Regions from separate parts of the Gordonia sp. HS-NH1 genome, predicted to be linked through region 2. Evidence: riboswitches for the same ligand, from Rfam matches in the RefSeq annotation. Region 2 holds a riboswitch; the other holds the start of a gene.
What was found. A riboswitch is a leader RNA that binds a small molecule or an ion and turns the genes downstream of it on or off. The one in region 2 is predicted to bind thiamine pyrophosphate.

Region 1 (7,218 bases), on a different contig from region 2:
GGCGGACAGCACGATCACCCGGTCGGAGAGGTAGACGGCCTCACGGATGTCGTGGGTGATCATCAGCACGGTCCAGCGGTAGCGTTGCCACACCGACTGCAGCCACGACTGCATCTCGGTCCGGGTCAGCGAGTCGAGCGCGCCGAACGGCTCGTCGAGCAGCAGGAGATTGCGATTCTGCACGACCGTGCGGAGCAGTGCCGCCCGCTGCCGCATCCCGCCGGACAGCTGAGACGGACGCGCGTCCTCGAACCCGGACAGTCCGAAGGTGGGGAACAGTTCGGCGGCCCGGCGCCGGGCCTCGGCTGTCGACACACCGTGCACCTGGAGGCCGAGGATCGTGTTGTCGAGGATCGTGCGCCACGGGAACAGCAGGTCTTTCTGCGGCATGTACGCGCAGTGCCCGGCCACTGCGGTGTCGGAGCCGACGGTGACGCTGCCCGAGTCGGGGACGTCGAGCCCGGCGAGCATGCTGAAGATCGTGCTCTTGCCGCATCCACTCGGCCCGATGACGGAGACGAATTCGCCGGGTTCGGCCGTGAACGAGACCGCGTCGAGGACATGCCGCCGGGGACGACCTCGGCCGGGCTGAGGGAAGGATTTCGTCAGCCGGTCCACGACGAGCCGGCGGGTCTCGTCGGTCATGACGGCGCCTTCTCGGCTCGCGCCCACGGTGCGACGACCCGTTCGACCGCGAAGGTCAGCAGGTAGAGGGACACACTGACGAGTGCCGTCACCAGGACCGCGGCGAGCACGAGGTCGGTGCGGAACGAGTTCTTCTGCAGGCTCATGTAGATGCCGAGCCCTTGCGTGGCGCCGACGTACTCGGCGAACACGGCACCGACCACCGCGTAGGTGATGCCGATCCGCAGCGCGGTGAAGAACCGGGGCAGCGCGGAGGGGAGGCGGACGTAGCGAAAGATCTGGCGGCGAGTGGCACCCATGCTCCGCAGGAGTGCGCCGGCCTCGCGGTCGGCGGCCGCGAATCCCTCGATCAGCCCGATCGCCATCGGAAAGAAGGTGACCAGGGCGATGACCAGGACTTTGGGCAGTACGCCGAATCCGAACCAGATGACCATCAGCGGCGCGATCGCGATGATCGGCAACGTCTGCGACGCGACGAACAGGGGTACGAACGCCCGGCGCAGTACGGGGGAGAAGTCGACGATGATCGCCAGCACCCACGCCAGTACCAGCGACACCCCGAATCCGATCAGTGTGACCTGGAGAGTCGCCGCGGCATGCACCCCGATCTCGCTCCGGTGCGCCCACCCCTGCTCCGCGACACGCGACGGTGACGGCAGGAGCTGGGGCCGGATTCCGCTGAGCTCGACGTAGATCTGCCAGACCGCGACGAGGGCCGCCACCGTCACGATCGCGGGTGCCGCCCGCCGGAGACCGGTGCTAGCGGGCGGGGCCACGGCACTCAGCCCAGGTACTCATTGGTGAAGTAGGTCGACCAGTCCGGTTCGGCCGTGAGCGGAGCGCCGTCCGGACCGGTGAGAAGTCCACTGCGGTAGAGGAATCCGGAGTTGCCGGCCCATTGTTCCAGCGTTTGCGTGCCGACCTTGCCGTCGGCATCCTTCATGTACCGGTCGGCGAGCATCCGCTGGCTCTCGATCACCAGCTGTTCGTCGTTGAACGCGCCGGGGTTGGCCTCGATGAGGTCGCGTGCGGCCGCGTCTGGGTCGTCCGCCGCGGCCTGGTAGCCGCGTTGCAGCGCCCGTACGAACTTCGCCGCACGCTCCGGATTCTCCGCCAGCCAGTCCTCGTTGGCGTCGACGACGATCGCGTAGGCCTCCGGGAATCCGAAGTCGGTGTAGTGGAAGTACTTCATCGGGGTTCCGTGATGCTCGGCCTCGATGCCCTCCCAGGCGAGGTAGGAGACGGTGAAGTCCGCCCGCCCCGAGTAGACGGCCTCGTACGCGGAGGTGCCGAGGGTCACCGACGTGAAATCTCCTGTGCCGCCGTCGTTCCGGATCACCTGCTTGAGGGTCTCTTCCTCGCCGGGGTCGCCGAACCCGGCATATGTCCTGCCGTCGAGGTCCTTCGGGCTCGCGATGTCGTCACGACCGGCCCGAACCCCGATACCCGTCGCCCATCGCTGCAGCGGCGCGAGCACGGAGATCGTGTGCGCGCCCGAGGCCCGGGAGAAGGTGGACGAGTTGTGGGTGCTGATCCCGAACTGGGCGTTCCCCGCGTCCACCACGGTGTCGACGGCGGTGTTGTTGTAGGGCAGTATCTCGACGTCCAGTCCGGACTCGGCGAAGAAGCCGCGCTGTTGCGCCACGAACAGTCCCGTGTGGTTGGTGTTCGGGGTCCAGTCGAGCGCGAATCGGATGGTGTCGTCGGAGGCGGAGTCCGACCCGCACGCGGTGGCTGTCGACAACACCGCGATCGCGACGACGAACCCGGCGAGGATGCGGTGCACGCGGCCGATCATGCGGCGGGCCATGCGTAGGGGTGCAACGCGGTGTCCCAGAACATGAGCTCGTACCGGGTGGCGACGGTGAACGCAGCGGTCATCGCGGCCTGCTCCTCCGCGCCGGCGGACGCCGCCGCCGCATCCACCAATTCCCTTGCCCGAGCGGCGGACTCCTGGAACTCCGGGGCGTCGTAGGTGGTCACCCACTGTGCGTAGGGATGGTTCGGGTCGGCGGCGAGAACCGCGGCGGCGCTCGCGGCAAGTCCTCGGCCGACATCGGCGTAGATCCAGAAGCAGGGCAGTGCGGCGGCCGCGCCGACCGCGTACGACTCGGTCGCGGCGGTGGCGATCAGATAGGACACGTACCCGAGGCAGGCGGTCGACGGCTCGGGTTCACCCTGCCGCGGCGGCAACTGGCCTCCCTCGAGCAGGTCGCCGTGCAGGGTGACCTCGACGGCGGCCGCGGTTGCCGACGAATTCGCCCAGAACGCCGCGGTCTGCGGATCCGGCGACTTCGACGCCAGGATCGCGAGTGCTCTCGAGTACCCGGCCAGGTACAGGGAATCCTGTTCCAGGTAGGTGCGGAACACCTCCAGGGGCAACGTCCCGTCCCCGAGGCGGCGCAGGAACTCGAGATCGTCGATCGCCGCCCTCAGGCCGGAGGTCTGGTCCCACAGCTGATCGGTGAAGCGGCCGGTATCGGGCAACAGCGTACGCAAAGACATGACATCCCTTCGCCAGCATTACCTGGACAGGTTCTCGGGTCTCATCTCAGCCCCGCGGTCGCGGAGCACCCCGTGTCAGAACGGAACCAGGCTAGCAGAAGGGAGCAGGGGGCCTAGACGACCGCGGGCTCGATGCCCAGCTTGCCGGCCAGCTTCGCGAGGTATCCGGTCGCGCGCTCGACCGAGTCGTCGGGCAGGCCGTACAGCACTGTCGTGACCCCGATCTCGCGCCATTTCTCGAGCTTCTCGGGGACCGGCCGGAAATCGAGGACGACGATCTCGGGCTCGCCGTCGCGGCCGGCGTCGGACCAGATCTGCTTGAGCAGGGACACCGATCCCTCGATGTCCTCCTCGCCGGGGGTCGTGATCCACCCATCGGCACTGCGCGCGATCCACTTGAAGTTCTTCTCGTTGCCCGCCGCGCCCACCTGCACCGGGATGTGCGCCTGGGTCGACTTGGGCCACGCCCAGCTGGGGCCGAAGTTGACGAACTCGCCGGCGAACTCGGCCTCTTCCTGCGTCCAGAGGGCGGTCATCGCCTCGAGGTATTCCCGGAGCATGGTCCGCCGCCGCTTCGGCGGCACGTCGTGGTCGGCGAGTTCGTCGAGATTCCAGCCGAATCCGACACCGAGAGTGACTCTTCCGTCGGAGATGTGATCGAGCGTCGCGATGGTCTTGGCGAGAGTGATGGGGTCGGACTGCACCGGCAGGGCCACCGCGGTGGCGAGCCGGATGCGTTCGGTCACGGCTGCCGCGGCAGCGAGTGACGTCCAGGGGTCCAGGGTGCGCATGTAGCGCTCGTCGGGAAGGGTCTCGTCGCCGGTGCGGGGGTGTGCGGCGTCGCGTCGCGTCGGAATGTGTCCGTGTTCGGGGACGTAGTACGACGCGAACCCCGCATCCTCGATGAGCGGAGCCAGGACATGGGGCTTGAGTCCCCGGTCACTGGTGAACTGCACGATCCCGAAATCCATGTGGCCCTCCGACGGCGTCGTTCGGTCGTCCGCACGATCCGGACGGTTGACTGGACACCAGTCTAGGTGATCGGCGTCACTCAGGCCAGGGGTGGCCGGTGGGCGCCGACGGTCCGATCACGCGGGTGTGTGGACAGCGCCGGCATGACGAAGAGGTCCAGGTGACGCCGGATCTGCCCGGCGTCGTCGATGTCGAGTGCCTCGCCGGGCGAGGTGCCGAGGCTGATCAGCACGCGCGCAACCCATTCGGACACCTCGCGCAGATCGTGTGCGGGATGTATCTCGCCCCGGTCGACGGCCTGCTCGACGAAGGGGAGCCAGAACGCCGCGAGGTCGGGGATCAGTTTGACGACGCCGACGCCCGCGCATTCGGCGAACTCGGTCGGCTCCTCGGTGCGGAGCCTCAACAGCAGCGTGCCCGGGTCGTCGTAGGCGCCTCGACCGATACGCACCCCGGCGGTGAGCTGGCCGGCCAGGTCGCCGATGGCATCGAGCTCGGCACGGGCGTCGCGCCAGAACGATTCGGTCAGGCGGACGATCGTCGCGCCGATCATGGACGGTTTGTCCGGATAGTGCCGATACAGCCACGCGCGGGACACGCCCGCCGACTCCGCGACCTGTTGCATGGTGGTCGCCCGGATGCCCTTGTCCGCGAGCAACTTCTGCGTGGCGTCGAGCAACCGCTCGTGGACCGTCGTGGTCGAGGCTTCGGTCACCGGCATCTCCTGCGTTCGGGGTCGTCGCGCGCCGTGTGTCCGGGTGTCCGCTCGGGGTGGGAAGCAGATACGTCGTAGACAGTTCGCGGATTCTGTGTACACGATACGTCCCATCGTGTAGACACAAATCAGATTGTGTCTACATCCACATCGTGACCACAGCGGGTCCATCGAGGGGGCAGTGTGCCTTTACCAACAACCGCGATCATCGGCGCCGGAATCAGCGGGCTGACCGCCGGGAAGATGCTCACCGACTACGGCGTCCCGTACACCTGTTTCGAGAGTTCGGACAGGGTGGGCGGCAACTGGGCGTTCGGGAACCCGAACGGTCACAGCAGCGCCTACCGGTCGCTGCACATCGACACCTCGAAGCATCAGTTGTCGTTCCGGGATTTCCCGATGCCCGACGACTACCCCGACTTCCCGCACCACACCCAGGTGAAGGCGTATCTCGATTCGTACGCCGAGGCCTTCGATCTGTACTCGTCGATCGAGTTCACCAACGGGATCGAGCACGCGACCCGGTTGGACGGCGGCGGTTGGGAACTGGAGACCCAGCACGGCGAACGTCGACGGTTCGACCTGCTGGTGGTGGCGAACGGTCATCACTGGGATCCGCGGTGGCCCGACTTCCCCGGCGACTTCGACGGCATCGAGATGCATGCCCACCACTACATCGATCCGCGTACCCCGCACGACTTCACGGGCAAGCGCATCCTGGTGGTCGGGCTGGGCAACAGCGCGGCCGACATCGCCGTCGAACTGTCGTCGAAGGCGCTGGACAACAAGCTGACCCTCTCCACACGGTCGGGTGCGTGGATCGTGCCGAAGTACTTCGGCGGCAAACCGGCGGACAAGTACTACCGGTCGACGCCGTACCTGCCCACGTCCTGGCAGCGGAAGTTCGTCCAGGTCATGCAGCCGGTGACCGCGGGCCGCCCAGAGGATTACGGCCTGCCGACGCCGAATCACAAGTTCTTCGAGGCGCATCCGACCCAGTCGGTGGAACTGCCGCTACGCCTGGGGTCGGGCGATGTCATCCCCAAACCCAACATCAGTCGATTCGACGGGTCCACGGTCCATTTCGACGACGGGACGGCCGACGACTTCGACATCATCATCTACGCGACGGGGTACAACATCACGTTCCCGTTCTTCGACCCGGACTTCATCAGTGCGCCCGACAACCGGATCGACCTCTACAAGCGGATGTTCTACCCGGGGATCGATGACCTCGTCTTCGCCGGGTTCGCACAGGCGGTTCCGACCCTGTTCCCGTTCGTGGAGTGCCAGGCGCGGCTGATCGGGGCCTACGCGACGGGACACTACCGGCTTCCCTCGGTGCCGGAGATGCGACAGACGATCGAGGCGGACATGCAGTACTACACGGGGCACATGCTCGACCGGCCGCGACACACACAGCAGCTCGATCACTATCTCTACGAACACAACATGCGGACCAAGGAGATCCCGGCCGGCATCCGCCGTGCCCGGCAGCAGGGGCCGCCGACCTGGGCGGGGATCACCGCGGACCTGGTCACGAAGGGAGTCTCCGCATGAGCACCCCCGACGGCGCGACCACCGTACGTTTCCGCTCGACCGACGCCGAATGCGATGCCTGGTTCTTCCCGGGCGCGGAGTCGTCGGCATTCGAGATCGACGGCAAGCGCCCCGTCGTCGTCATGGCACACGGCTTCGCCGGGACGAAGGACTCGGGCCTGGCCCCGTACGCACAGCGTTTCGCGGCCGCCGGTCTGGCGGTCCTCGCGTTCGACTACCGCGGCTTCGGGTTGTCCGGAGGTGATCCGCGACAACAGATCTCACTGGAACGCCAGGCCGACGACTATCGCGCGGCGGTCACCGCGGCCAGCGAGCAGCCGGGAGTGGACCCCGAGCGGATCATCCTCTGGGGTGTGTCCCAGTCCGGCGGGCACGCGCTCACCGTCGCCGCCGATCGCACCGACGTGGTCGCGGTCATCGCGGTGGTCCCGCTGGTCAACGGTCTCGCTGCCGGTCGTGTCGCTTATGCGCAGGTCGGTGGGGCGGCCATCGCCCGATCCACCGCCACCGCGGTGGCCAGTTCGGTGGCGCGGCGGTTCGGCCGCGCGCCCAAGATGATGCGGGTCGTCGGCGAACCCGGCGACGTGGGTGCCGCGCTGACCGCGCCCGGGTTCCTGGAGAGTTATCGCGCCATCGCCGGGCCGTCGTGGCGTAACGAGGTCGACGCGTCGGTCGGGCTCGAGATCGGATCGTTCCGGGTCGACAAGTACGCCACCCATGTCCATGCCCCGGTGCTCTTCCAGATCGCCGACTTCGACTCCGCCGCACCGCCGCACGCGGCGTCGAAGACCGCGTTCAAGGCGCACGCCGAGGTTCGCCAC
Region 2 (7,218 bases):
TCCTCGGGGACACGGTCGAGGATGCCGTGGTAGGGCGCGCAGAAGTCGAAACCGACCCAGCCGTAGACGCGCCAGTCCGGAATCGACAGCGACGCGGTGGCGGCGGCGAGCGCGTCGGCCGGGTCGCCGTGCCAGGACGTCGTCGTCCGATCACCCCGGTCGTCGACGACGACCTCGCTCCGCGTGACTACCACCCGAGCACGGACACCGGCCGCGAACGTCCAGCGCCGGTCACGCTCGTAGACGACATGGTCGCCGAACTCCCCGGAGCCCGCCCAGGCCGCCGTGATCCGTGCGGCATCGGACTCGCTCAGCGGCGAGGCAGGCGCGAGCAGGTCGACGAACTGCGCGGCGTGCGATTCGGTTGTCAGCGACATGTCCTTCGTTCCTCCGGTCGTGATGCACTCGAGCACCGATGATCATAGGGAATCTTAGGGCAGCCTAATCAAACAACCCCCCGCGGGTCGAGAGCCGGTTCGCCGTCCCGTATCGACCGGTAAGGTTACCCTATCCTGGCTGTGTTTGAATGAACTCATGCCGACGCACCTCGACCACGTGCCCGATCTGCTCGACGGTTTCACCCCCTACGCCGACGCCCAGGCACAGAAGTACCGGGATGCGGGTGTCTTCCTCGACCGCCCGCTGTTCGCGGCCCTCGATCTCGCCGCCGAGCGCTCCCCCGATGTTCCCGCGGTGACCGATGCCTCCACCGACGGTCCGCGCACGCTCACCTACGCCGAGTTCCGCGCCGCCACCCTCCGCCGCGCCGCGGGTTTCGTCGACGCCGGTCTGCAGCCGGCCCAACGGGTCGTCCTGCAGCTCAACAACTCCCTCGACTTCGCCGTGACGCTGTTCGGCCTGCTGCGCGCAGGCGTCGTGCCGGTGATGACACTGCCCGCGCATCGGATCACCGAGATCGCGCACCTCGCGGCGGGCGCGGGAGCGGTCGCCTACATCGGCGAGGACGGTCGTCGTGGATTCGACTTCCGCGACCTCGCGGCCGATCTGCAGTCGCGGGTACCCGAGGTCGCACAGGTCTTCATCTCGGGCGATCCGGGCCGCTTCGCGGCGCTTCCCGACGCCGACCCCGCCACCGTCGGGCTGCCGGCCGACCCGGACCCCGGATTGCCGGCGCTGTTCCTGGTGTCGGGGGGTACCACCGGCCTGCCGAAGCTCATCGCGCGCACGCACGACGATTACGACCTCAACGCGCGCCTGTCGGCGGACGTCGCCGGTCTCACCGCCGACGACACCTACCTCGTCGCGCTGCCCGCCGCACACAACTTCCCCTTGTGCTGCCCCGGGATCCTCGGCGTGTTCGGCGTCGGGGGCCATGTCGTCTTCGCCGACAACCCCAGTCCGGACAACACGTTCGACCTCATCGAACGGCACCGAGTCACCGTGACGGCACTCGTTCCCGCCCTGGCGCAACTCTGGTGCGCGGCAACCGAGTGGGAGCCGGCGGACGTCAGTTCGCTACGCCTGCTGCAGGTGGGTGGCGCCAAACTGGCCCAGCCCGATGCGGTCGCCCTCGACGAGGCCCTCGGCGACGTCGTCCAGCAGGTGTTCGGCATGGCCGAAGGGCTGATCTGCTACACCCGTCCCGGCGAACCGCGCGACCTGGTCCATCAGGTGCAGGGTTCCCCGATGTCGGAACTCGACGAGGTGCGGGTGGTCGACGAAGACGGCGCCGACGTCCCCGACGGCGTCGAAGGGGAACTGCTCGTGCGGGGGCCGTACACGATCCGCGGGTACTACCGCGCCGCGGCGCACAACGAGAAGTCGTTCACGCCGGACGGGTTCTATCGTTCCGGCGACAAGGTCACGAGACTGCCGTCGGGCCACGTCTCCGTGACCGGGCGCATCAAGGACACCATCGTGCGCGCCGGCGAGAACGTCGCCGCGGACGACGTCGAGGAGAACCTCCTCGCGCACGACTCGGTCCGGCAGGTCGCCGTGGTCGGACTTCCCGACGACGCGCTCGGCGAGAAGATCTGCGCCGCCGTGGTGCTCTCACACGAGCACCCGCCGGCCCAGCCGCTCGAACTCGCCACGATCCGGACGTTCCTCACCGGGCGCGGACTCGCATCGTTCAAGCTGCCGGACGTGATCCGCGTCGTGACCACACTCCCGGTCACCGCGGTCGGCAAGATCGACAAAAAGGTACTTCGCGAGACACTGCTCGCCGGCCCGCCCGCTCCCTGAGGTGCGAGGAGCGATAGCGACGAACGACTCCTGCTCCCTGAGGTGCGAGGAGCGATAGCGACGAGCCACGAAGGGCGTCGACGTGCCCTCCGACGCTCGATCACACCGGGGCGAGCGTCACTATCCCGGGATGGCTGTCGAGGTAGCGCTTGGTGAACGTGCACACCGGCCGCAGGCGGGCGCCCTGCTCGCGGGCATGGTGCACGACGGTGCGGGTGAGCCGGGTGGCGAGGCCGTGTCCGCTGTACTCGTCGTAGAGCACGGTGTGCAGCACGGTGATCGTGGTCTGACCGTCGACCGTCTCGGTCGAATAGCCGAGCACACCGACCAGGTCACCGGCGACCCAGAGTTCGAATCGGTCGCGGTCCGGGTTGTGCACCACCTGCGAGATCTGTTGCAGGATCGACTTCGCCGACTGTGGTGGTCGCTGACGATGCTTACGTAGCACCCGACCCTCCTCACCTCTTGATCGCGGACATCTGATCGCCGACGGGCGACTGCCGCGGCTCGACACCGGCACCGTCTGTGATCAGGGTCACACGCTACCTTACGGAACCGTAACTGCCGACCCCGATGGCGCTGCCGTCGCAGATCGAGACGGTTCACTCCCGCCCCGGGCCTGGCTCCGGACGAGTCGAGGTATGGTGACGGGCGCACGACAACTACACACCGCGGGGGCTCTCACGATGACCGAGGGCTGAGATGGCGACGGGCGGTCGCCGACCGCTCGAACCTGTCCGGGTAATGCCGGCGTAGGGAGAACCGCCATGGGCACACGTGTATCCGCCACGCGCACCGACAGCGCACCTGCCGATTCCGGGTTCCTGACCCTCGGTCCCATCGAGGGCAGCACCAAGCACTATCTCTCGGTCGACGACCTGCGTGTACCGCAGCGTCGCATCCACCTCACCAACGGCGAGCATCTGGACGTCTACGACACCTCGGGCCCGTACACCGACCGGTCGGCGCGCATCGACGTCGAGCAGGGCCTCGCACCCACCCGCGACAGCTGGCACCGGCCCGAGCCGATCGACGGCGCGAGCACCCAGCTGGCCTGGGCGCGCGCCGGGATCGTCACCGACGAGATGCGGTTCATCGCCGCCCGGGAGGGCGTCGACGCCGAACTGGTCCGGTCCGAGGTGGCGATCGGACGTGCGGTGATCCCGGCGAACCATCGTCATCCCGAGTCCGAGCCGATGATCATCGGGAAGCGCTTCGCGGTGAAAGTCAATGCGAACATCGGCAATTCGGCGGTCCGCAGCTCGATTTCCGACGAGGTCGAGAAGATGGTGTGGGCGACCCGCTGGGGCGCCGACACGATCATGGACCTCTCGACCGGCGCCGACATCCACACCACCCGCGAGTGGATCATTCGCAACTCGCCCGTCCCCGTCGGGACGGTACCCATCTATCAGGCGCTCGAGAAGGTCAACGGCGATCCCGCCTCGCTCACGTGGGAGCTGTACCGCGACACCGTGATCGAGCAGGCCGAGCAGGGCGTCGACTACATGACGGTCCATGCCGGAGTCCTGCTGCGCCACGTCCCGCTCACCGCTGAGCGGGTGACCGGAATCGTCTCCCGCGGTGGTTCGATCATGGCCGCCTGGTGCCTGGCGCATCACCGGGAGTCGTTTCTGTACACCCACTTCGACGAGCTGTGCGAGATCTTCCGCCGCTACGACATCACGTTCTCGCTCGGCGACGGCCTACGCCCGGGATCGATCGCCGACGCCAACGACGAGGCGCAGTTCGCCGAGCTCCGCACCCTCGGCGAGCTGACCACGATCGCCAAATCCCATGGCGTGCAGGTCATGATCGAGGGACCAGGGCACGTCCCCATGCACAAGATCGCGGAGAACGTACGCCTCGAGGAAGAGCTGTGCGAGGAGGCGCCGTTCTACACTCTGGGGCCCCTCGCCACCGACATCGCACCCGCATACGACCACATCACCTCGGCGATCGGTGCGGCGATGATCGCCCAGGCCGGCACCGCGATGCTCTGCTACGTGACACCGAAAGAGCATCTCGGCCTCCCGGACCGCGACGACGTCAAGGTCGGCGTGATCACATACAAGATCGCCGCGCACTCCGCCGACCTCGCCAAGGGGCACCCGCGGGCGCAGGAACGCGACGACGCACTCAGCAAGGCGCGCTTCGAATTCCGCTGGAACGACCAGTTCAACCTCGCCCTCGATCCCGACACCGCCCGCGCCTTCCACGACGAGACACTGCCCGCCGAGCCGGCCAAGACGGCCCACTTCTGTTCCATGTGCGGCCCCAAGTTCTGCTCGATGCGGATCTCGGCGGATGTCCGCGCCTACGCCGAGGAGCACGGTCTCGTGACCACCGAGGACATCGACCGAACGATCGCGGAGGGCATGGCGGCGAAGTCGGCGGAGTTCGCCGACGCCGGGAGCCGCGTGTATCTACCGCTCGAGACCGCAGGGGGTGCCTGATGGGCACAGTCAACGCAGGACGACGCACAGTCGACGAGAATCAACGCACGGTCGACGGAAATCAGCGCACAGTCGACGAGCAGGCCTTCGTCGGGCTCCCGATCGGCCCGCCCGGGTCTGTTCCGACTCGGGTCCTGACCATCGCCGGTTCGGATTCGGGTGGGGGTGCGGGGATTCAGGCCGACATGCGCACCTTCGCCCTGCTCGGGGTGCACGGGTGCGTCGCGGTGACCGCGGTGACGGTTCAGAACTCGCTGGGCGTCACCGGATTCGAGGAGATCACCCCACAGACCGTGGCGGCGCAGATCGACTCCGTGGTCGGTGACATCGGAGTCGCCGCGGCGAAGACCGGGATGCTCGCGTCGGCGCCGATCATCGAGGCCATCGTCGAGCAGTGCGGCCGGAGCGGCATCGGTCGGGACTCATCCGTCCCGCTGGTGGTCGACCCGGTGTGCGCATCCATGCACGGCAACCAGTTGCTCGCCGACTCGGCACTCGACACGTTGCGTCACAACCTGTTCCCTCTCGCCACCGTGGTGACACCGAATCTGGACGAGGTCCGGTTGATCACCGGGATCGAGGTCACCGACGCGGCTTCCCAGCGCGATGCGGCCCGGGCGCTGCTCGATCTCGGGCCGCGCTGGGCGCTGGTGAAGGGCGGGCACCTGCGCGCGTCGGATCAGTCGCCGGATCTGCTCTACGACGGCGGGGAGTTCATCGAGCTCAGCCATGAGCGCATCGACACCCCACACGACCACGGCGCCGGCGACACCCTGGCCGCGGCGATCGCGTGCGCACTCGCACACGGTCTTCCGGTCCCCGAGTCGGTCGCCTTCGCCAAGAGTTGGGTGACCCGCTGCCTGGCGGCCGCCTATCCGCTGGGCGCCGGCCACGGCCCGGTCAATCCGTTGTGGCGACTGGGCGTCCGGTCGGAGGATCAGAGGCCGTCCTAGCCGTCCAGTCGCTCACCGACGTCGTGGATGACCACGATGTCGGACTCCCAGGGCAGCAGATCGTGCACGGATTCTTCGAGATCGGTAAGAGGCGGCAGCTTCTCGGGACCGAGTACGGAGATGGTCGCCGTGCCTCCGTGCCAAGTCACCCCGGACACCTCGGCGCCCGGGGTGTCCGCGAGCCACTGCTCCGTGGCGTCGTGGACCTGCCGGACCCACACCGCCGACAGGGAGTTGAGGACCATCGGCACGGTGACGAGGACGAACGCGGCCGAGAGCACCACATACGCTCGCCGTCGTCGACGACGCCCCACGTCCGCCACGTCGTGATACCTGGCGAACACCAGCACGACCGTGCAGGTGATGATCATCGCGATCATGTTGGAGGCGAACAGGATGAACGCGCCGATCGCGAGTGACGGGGCACCCGAGCCGAAGCACACCCCGGTGACCGCCAGCGGCGGCACGAGTGAGATCGCGATGGCCACACCGGGTAGCACATCGCCCAGATCACGGCGGGTCACCGCGATCGAACCGACCAAGCCGGTGGCCAGAGCAGCGAGAAGATCCATCAGGGTCGGCGACGTCCGCCCGACCACCTGCGAGTTCGCCAGCACCGTGGATGGATTCGGCAAGATTTGAGCGACAGCGATGCCGATGACGATCACCATCACCATCCCCGCGCCCACATACAGAAGGCTTGTCAGCGCGAGCCGCCCACGACCCGTGACCAGTCCGAGGCCGACGCCCAGGATCGGGGTGGCCAGCGGAGCGACGATCATCGCGCCGATCACCGTCGCGGTCGAGTCCGAGGCGACTCCGGCGGCCGCGATGACACTCGACAGGAACAGCATGAGCCAGAAGGCAGACTGTTTGGCCCGTACGTCTCCGCTGGACAGATCGAGCCGGTCGTCGAGTTCGTCGACGGTGCGTCGCTGATTCTCCGGGATCAGGTCCAGCATCGTCGGTTCACCACCGCCCGCGGCAACAGTTCTCTGATGACCGAACCCATGGGCGCTCCTCGATCGACGGATCGGCAGATGTCCGGTGAACCTCGACGACGCTGCGACATCGGTGGCCGACGCCGCCCGGAAAGCGAACACCGAAAAGGGAAGAGAACGGGCGACGGCGTCTGCAACGCCGCCGCCCGTCACGTCATCTCGGAAGGACTCAGACCGCTGTGCCGAGAGCCTTGCTCTTCAAGTGCTCGAACTCCTGGGGTGTGATCGCACCGGAGTCGAGCAGGTTCTTCGCGTCGGCGATCTGCTGGGTCGGCGTGGCGCCGGCAACGGACCTGATGTACTCGTCGGAGGCCTGCTTCGCCTCGCTGTAGGCCTCACGCTGACGCTCGGCCATTCCCTTGCCCTTGGCCAGCAGGTACACGATCGCGGTGATGTACGGGAAGATGATCAACAAGACCACCCATGCCGCCTTCTGCCAACCCGACGCCGCCTTGTCCCGGAACAGGTCGCTGATGATGTGCCACAGGACGATCAGGTACGCGACGAACGCGAAGATGACGATCGTGTACCAGATGAAGTCCCAGAATGAATCCCACATCGGGGTGTCTCCCTTGTCTAGAAGAATCTTGTTTCCGCTGAGCA

Region 1: another riboswitch for thiamine pyrophosphate. It lies ahead of AMD30_RS00095 (TenA family protein); the one in region 2 lies ahead of thiC (phosphomethylpyrimidine synthase ThiC).

The regions. Positions count from the first base shown of each region.
Region 1 is NZ_LIYC01000001.1:14,064-21,281, reverse strand. Features, by position in the region: gene AMD30_RS00110 (ABC transporter ATP-binding protein) at 1-645, opposite strand, end outside; gene AMD30_RS00105 (ABC transporter permease) at 642-1,421, opposite strand; gene AMD30_RS00100 (ABC transporter substrate-binding protein) at 1,427-2,455, opposite strand; gene AMD30_RS00095 (TenA family protein) at 2,440-3,150, opposite strand; TPP riboswitch at 3,138-3,233, opposite strand; gene AMD30_RS00090 (LLM class F420-dependent oxidoreductase) at 3,264-4,121, opposite strand; gene AMD30_RS00085 (TetR/AcrR family transcriptional regulator) at 4,202-4,843, opposite strand; gene AMD30_RS00080 (flavin-containing monooxygenase) at 5,021-6,397, shown strand; gene AMD30_RS00075 (alpha/beta hydrolase) at 6,394-7,218, shown strand, end outside.
Region 2 is NZ_LIYC01000045.1:18,972-26,189, forward strand. Features, by position in the region: gene AMD30_RS21100 (salicylate synthase) at 1-377, opposite strand, end outside; gene AMD30_RS21105 ((2,3-dihydroxybenzoyl)adenylate synthase) at 535-2,205, shown strand; gene AMD30_RS21110 (GNAT family N-acetyltransferase) at 2,306-2,653, opposite strand; TPP riboswitch at 2,876-2,965, shown strand; gene thiC (phosphomethylpyrimidine synthase ThiC) at 2,973-4,661, shown strand; gene thiD (bifunctional hydroxymethylpyrimidine kinase/phosphomethylpyrimidine kinase) at 4,661-5,614, shown strand; gene AMD30_RS21125 (TIGR00341 family protein) at 5,611-6,576, opposite strand; gene AMD30_RS21130 (SHOCT domain-containing protein) at 6,785-7,174, opposite strand.